Regions from separate parts of the Ectobacillus sp. genome, predicted to be linked through region 1. Evidence: riboswitches for the same ligand, from Rfam matches in the RefSeq annotation. Region 1 holds a riboswitch; the other holds the start of a gene.
The links. A riboswitch is a leader RNA that binds a small molecule or an ion and turns the genes downstream of it on or off. The one in region 1 is predicted to bind FMN.
Positions count from the first base shown of each region.

Region 2: linked by a shared signal. The riboswitch ahead of ribD (bifunctional diaminohydroxyphosphoribosylaminopyrimidine deaminase/5-amino-6-(5-phosphoribosylamino)uracil reductase RibD) and the one ahead of AC11ZT_RS05600 (ECF transporter S component) in region 1 are both predicted to bind FMN.

Region 1 is NZ_JBXKMX010000106.1:8,653-12,069, reverse strand. Features, by position in the region: gene AC11ZT_RS05610 (hypothetical protein) at 1-461, opposite strand, end outside; gene AC11ZT_RS05605 (inorganic diphosphatase) at 577-1,077, opposite strand; FMN riboswitch at 1,291-1,426, shown strand; gene AC11ZT_RS05600 (ECF transporter S component) at 1,574-2,149, shown strand; gene AC11ZT_RS05595 (ferredoxin) at 2,247-2,495, opposite strand; gene AC11ZT_RS05590 (YpbB family protein) at 2,731-3,417, shown strand, end outside.
Region 2 is NZ_JBXKMX010000101.1:20,572-23,988, reverse strand. Features, by position in the region: gene ribE (riboflavin synthase) at 1-514, opposite strand, end outside; gene ribD (bifunctional diaminohydroxyphosphoribosylaminopyrimidine deaminase/5-amino-6-(5-phosphoribosylamino)uracil reductase RibD) at 495-1,607, opposite strand; FMN riboswitch at 1,782-1,926, opposite strand; gene AC11ZT_RS05235 (fluoride efflux transporter FluC) at 2,089-2,487, shown strand; gene crcB (fluoride efflux transporter CrcB) at 2,484-2,840, shown strand; gene AC11ZT_RS05225 (CDGSH iron-sulfur domain-containing protein) at 2,915-3,139, opposite strand; gene AC11ZT_RS05220 (DUF2552 family protein) at 3,324-3,417, shown strand, end outside.

The DNA.
Region 1 (3,417 bases):
ATCGCAGCGTAAAATATCGATGCTACATACATATTTATCGGAGAAAGTGACCGATATCCTGGCAACTTTCGCCAAAAGGATCTGGTGGCTACTTCTACTTCAATAGCAGTGTAGTTCGCAATGATTTCTTGAACTGATTTTCCATCGTTTAAAAAATAAAAAATTCGATTTGATTGACCTTGAAAAACAAATTCTGATTTTTTAAAGAAATGATCAATTTTTACATGATTCCATGTTTTCCAAGGATGTCTTTCTAATAATTTAATACGATTATCTACTTTTTTATCATATTGATAAATACTAATGCCGTCCTTATCAAGTGAAGCGTAATACGCATTTGTTGAAAATTCTCCTAGTTCAACTGGACAATATAACAATAAATCTCTTTTTAAATAAAAATATTCCTTACGCAGACTTTTCTTCATAAACTGATAAACAGTCTGTTTTTGCGTTTTCTTCATGACATTTCCTCCAACAAAGAACTGCCGTTTCTTCACCATATAACATACTAGCACTTTGAATTTATAAACACCAGTGTATATGCTAAAATGAGTTTACAACATCCACAAATTATTGTTATTCTTGTGCTCTTTTGTACCGAGCTATACAATCATCAATCAGTGAAGAAGCAGCTTCTGCACCTTCCCATGCGCCTATTTCTGTTTTTTTCCCTTGTAAATCTTTGTATGTTTGAAAGAAATGGGAGATTTCTTTTAATTTATGCTGCGGAACATCATCTAATGACGTAACATCTTGAAAACGAGGATCTTCAGTTGGGACCGCTATGAGCTTTGAGTCCTCTTCTCCGCCATCTATCATGTTTAAAAACCCAATTACACGTGCATCAATGACGCAGCCAGGAAAAGTTGGGTTCGTGACGAGAACAAGAATATCTAATGGATCACCATCATTTGCTAATGTATGATCTATATATCCGTATTCAGCTGGATAAAACATAGGAGAGAAAAGTACACGGTCTAATTTAAAAACACCTTTTTCTTTATCGAATTCATATTTATTTTGGCTGCCTGTTGGAATTTCGATAAAAGCCTCAACAATCCTGTTTTCAAATGCCATGAGAGCATCCCCCTTTAATAAGTATGAAATGAGAAAAATCAGACTATAGACTAAATAAACAAAGCCAAGTTAAGGCAATGGCCTGTATATAACTTTAGGACATAAGTATAATCGAAATTAGTAGTCACTTCAATGAAATGGTATAAAAATCAGACATTTTTCTTCACAATTTATGCGGAATATTGTATAATTAACTCATAAAATCAAATATCGATCTATCTTCGGGGCAGGGTGCAATTCCCTACCGGCGGTGTGAGAGCAATATGCTTTTAAGCCCGCGAGCCGTTATTTGGCACGATTCGGTGAGATTCCGAAGCCGACAGTACAGTCTGGATGGGAGAAGATGGAGGTTCGGCGTTATCATTATATTTATGAGAGCGTTATTTACCGTACTGTAAATTCTCCCCTTTTCATACTGAAAAGGGGATTTTCTATAAGTACGATAAGGACCATCCCATTTTCCAAAAGAAGATCGGAGGAAAAGGGAGAGAGAAAAATGAAGAACAGAAACGTAACAAAAATGGTATCTGTAGCGATGTTAGGTAGTATTGCTTACTTACTTATGATGTTGGATTTTCCATTTCCGGGATTTCCCGTATTTTTACGAATTGATTTTAGTGATGTACCAGCTCTAGTGGCAGCGATTATGTTTGGACCAGTTGCTATGATGATCGTAGAAGCTACGAAAAATGTTTTGTATTATGGTATCCAAGGAAGCTTAACAGGTGTACCGGTTGGGGAGATTGCTAACTTTATTGCAGGATGCATTTTCATTTTGCCAGCAGCGTATTTGTACCGAAGATATCGTTCTGTTAAAGGGTTAACAACAGGCCTTGTTATTGGGACAGTAATTATGACGGTCAGTATGAGTGTATTGAATTATTACCTCATTTTGCCTGCGTACACATGGTTTTTAAATTCACCTGCAATGTCTGGTGCAGGAATGAAACAACTCATTATTACAAGCATATTGCCATTTAATATTATTAAGGGAGTATTCATTGCTGTAGTGGCTGTTCTTCTTATTAGCCGATTACAGGTTTGGATGAGTCTAAAAATGAAAAATGCTTAATTACCATAATTAAACGACTGAATGTATAGTTCGGTCGTTTTTGCTTTACATAAAAAAAGCGTTATTCCTAGTTGGAATAACGCTTTTTTTTACAATATTATTCGAATTTTGTAGCGTCGCCATCAAATGGTTCTTCAGCAACTTTGATTGAATCAGTTGGACAACCTTCAAAAGCGTCCATCATATCATCTAGAAGAACGTCAGGAATTTCAACGATTCCTTTGTTTTCATCTAATGTTACGAATGCTAGACCTTCATCATCATAATCATAAATGTCTGGTGCAGATGCTCCACAAGCTCCACATGCGATGCATGTTTCTTTATCAACGATAGTATACTTTGCCATTTTTGAAAACCTCCTAATAATATGTATCAAATGTTTTTCAGAAAAATCTAATGAAAGAAATTCTAAACCTATTGTAAAACGGTTTCTTCAACTTTTCAATTAAAAACTCGTGGAAAATATATGTTTTGTTATAAAATCGACATGTTTTTTAAGCGCTCTCAATTTTCCTACTATGACGATACTTGTTTTTTTTTGTTACAATATAGATATATGATGTAGAAAAGGGGAGTTTGCTTTGCAACTTTCACATACGATTTTGTATGGGCTTAGAAAAATTAATGGTGAACGGACGACTGCTTCTATTTATCATCTTTTAAAGGGAAAGCGTTCTTCACAAACCCTACAAGATGGGACGGTATATGGATTATCCTTTTTGTTCGGAATCTATAAAAAACTAAGTCGACACGTATATGATGAGCTAATTCATCAATTATTAAACCTAAATCACATTGTGAAAATTGAAGAAAATACTTTTTTGCTTTCTTCATCAGGTGAAGCAGTGCTTACACAGGCTCTTCATGTTACCCCTTTTCCTCCCAAGTTAAATGGCTTTGTATATAAAGATATAACAGAAGTCGTGTGGAAGCGGTTATCCTTACTTATACAAACCGTTTCTCATTTACAAACATATACGTCGTTTCTGCCTGTACAGCAAGACCATGACACTACATCCTGGGTGAGAACATTCTTATTTTCTCTTCCATATTCGAGAGAACAGGTCAGGGATAAGCTTTATGAGGAAATCCTTAAAGTGCTAGGTGCACTACCAGATGAGGATGCAGCTAAGTTTGTTTTTCGTTTAACAGGTACACATCGCGTTGGACTCACTAGTGAGCAACTCGCGTTATACTATTGTGAAGATTCATTTCAAGCACATATGTCGTTTCTTGGAACCCTTCATTATCTGATATCACGTATGGAA
Region 2 (3,417 bases), on a different contig from region 1:
TTTGCCCGACTACTGAGTAGTTGAGCGTATGTGGAATAAGGGAAATCATTAGCGATGTGTCATTTAGTCCAAATATAGTAAGACTCGTACCATCAATTGCGACGGATCCCTTTTGCATGCAGTATCGTAATAGCTGAGGTGTCGTCTCAATCGTGTAGTACACAGCATTTGCTTCACGACGTTTCCCTACTATCGTTCCCGTACCATCGATATGCCCAGATACAAAATGACCACCAAATCGTCCATTTGATGCCATGGCTCGTTCTAAATTGACAGACGCTCCATTTTTGGCCGATTGTAAAGAGGTAGCTTTAATTGTTTCTGGCATCACATCAACTGCGAATGAGGAAGAAGTGAAAGAGACAACTGTTAAGCATACACCGTTTACAGCAATGCTATCACCGATGTGCATGTCCTCTAGTATTGTTTTTGCAGAAATATTCATTTGAATGGACATACCAGAACGTTGCAAGCTTGCAATTGTTCCTACTTCTTCAACGATTCCGGTAAACATGGGATCGCTCCTTTCCTTTTTGTGCAATCATTTTTATATCCTCGCCCACCATTTCTATTTGTTGAATAGAAAGATGCGGAGTATCTTCTAGAGATGAAAAGCCTTCCCCTCCAAAAAAGGAGGGAGCGTTTGCACCGCCAATTAAACGTGGACTCATATAGAGTATAAGCTGATCCCAGTAACCACTTTCTAGAAAGCTTGCGTGAACGTGTTGACCACCTTCAACAAGAAGAGATAAGATGTTTCGTTCACCTAATATGGAAAGTAACTCCTCTATTTGTATCAAAGATGAGTTCATTTGGATAATTGTAACACCGTATTCCTCAAAAGGTTCCATTCGTTCTTTTGATACGTGGGATCCGGTAATAATCCATGTAGGTGCCTCACCGTCCTTTACTATGGTCGAAGATAAGGGAGTTCTTAAATAGGTATCAAGTACGATACGTATTGGATTTTTTCCTCCGCCATGAAGACGTGTTGTAAGACTAGGATTATCCGTAATAACTGTATTTACTCCTACCAGGATTGCATCATGCGAGTTACGATATCGATGAACATCTTCTCGTGCTAGTTTTCCAGTAATCCATTTGCTTTCACCAGTAGAAGTAGCTATTTTTCCATCTAGGCTTGTAGCCGCCTTTACAGTTACAAATGGTTTTTTCGTATGCATATAATGAAAAAATACTTTATTTAATTGTTTTGCTTCTTCTTCTAAAACCCCTACATCGACTTGGATTCCTGCTTCTTGTAAACGACGCATTCCTTGGCCGGATACAAGGGGATTATTATCAAGTGTAGCAATTATAACCCGCTTTACCTTGTTTTTGATAAGTAGGTCACAACATGGAGGGGTTTTGCCAAAGTGACTGCAAGGCTCTAATGTTACATAAACTGTAGAACCGATGGCCTTTTCACCAGCCATATGTATGGCATGAACTTCTGCATGTGCCTCACCTGCAGCAAGATGAGCACCCATTCCTACTATCGCACCGTTTTGTACAACGATAGCACCAACCATTGGATTCGGACTTGTTTGTCCTTTCGTACTAGCAGCAAGCTGCAAAGCAAGTTTCATGTATTCTTCATCTGTCATTATTTCACCTCTCCCTGACCAAAATAAAAAACCCAAAAGGAATGATCCTCTAGGGTTTGAGAGAGTTTAGTTTTCAAAAGGATAGGATGTTTACGAAACAATACTATTTTTTCAGAAAATACAAAAAATAGAATGATATACGTGTGTGTATCAATAGAATCCTAGTATGAAAACGTAATCCTTCTCCCATCCAGACTTTACTGTCGGTCCTGGACTTTCACCAGGTCCACCGATTTGTAAATACAAATCGGGTCACGGACTAAGAAGCGTTTGCTTCATCACCGCCGGTTGGGACTTTCACCCGACCCCGAAGGATATTATTTGTTGTCATTATAGCACAAAAACGAAGAATGGAAAGCAATACTATACTGATAATGTGAAGAAAATGTTACAGTTAGGTCATATTATAACGGAAAGGTGAACGAATAGTTTTGTTATAATGTAGCAGCAATACTATTAATAGTGGAAAGAAGGTTTACAAATGACATACATACTGGTAGGCGTTGGAGGAATAGTAGGTGCTTTACTACGATATAGCCTTGGATTGATAATGTCCGATTTTTCCCTATCACTATTTTCAACGTGGTTTATAAATATGATAGGTTGCTTTTTTTTGGCTTTTTTTACAGCCTCTATATTTAAAATGAAAGGAAAGGGAGTTTATTTTGCGCCAGTTATTGGAACGGGATTAATCGGATCGTTTACAACATTTTCTACATTCAGCGTGGAAACAGTTCAATTCCTCCATCAACATAACTATAATTTGGCTTTTTTGTATATAGGTATAAGTTCAATTGGGGGTCTTATAATGGCGTGGGTAGGATTGCAAATTGGAAATAAGCTATGGAAGAGGTATGAACAGGAGGAACAGCAGCAATGAATGTCATTTTAGTCGCAATCGGAGGCTTTTTTGGAGCGCTTGCTCGGTTTGCAATTGGGAATCTACAAAAACGATATTACAAAGGGGATTTTCCGCTTGCTACATTATTTGTAAATTTACTTGGTGCATGGTTGCTTGGGTTACTGCTAGGGATGAATGTACAAAAAGATGTGTATCTTCTAGTAGGAACAGGATTTATGGGGGCTTTTACGACATTTTCCACTTTTAAATTAGAAAGTATGCGGCTCTTGGAAGATAAGAAGAAGGTTGCCATTGGTTATTTATTCCTTACGTATGTACTGGGAATTAGTCTGGCATATTCAGGCTTTATACTCGGTATGAAATTACAATAGTCAAACTGCATATAATGAAAAATGACGAAATAGAGGCCTCTCTGTTTCGTCACGAACTTTTTTTGATCTTGGGATTATTCTTCCAAATCTTTATTTTCTGCTTTAGGAGCTCTTACCACAGATTGAAATTTTCCTTTATGGCTGCCATCACAATATGGCATTTTTGCTGATAATCCGCATCGACATAAAGAAAAGGCTTCCTTTGCTTCAAATGGATGTCCTTCAAAATCTACCAGTTCCACATCTCCTGTGACACGAAATGCACCGTTATCCTTCACTACAATTTTTACGTTTGCCATCGTTTTTGTCCTCCGACTCTTTTTAAACTTATCTTTATCAACTATTCAAACGTTACATGGTTTTCCTTTTCTTATGATAATGTTCATATTGTTGTTTTGCAAGCTACTGAAAAGGGAAACGAAAGCTTTTTCATCAGTATGTGTGGTACAATGCCAATAAATATACGCAAAGGTGAGTTACAGAATGAATGAAACATATGAAAAAATGAAGGAAATTGCAATGGAACGAACATGGGTTTCGTTTTTAAACGAGAACCATCCTTATACTCTTCTTCAAT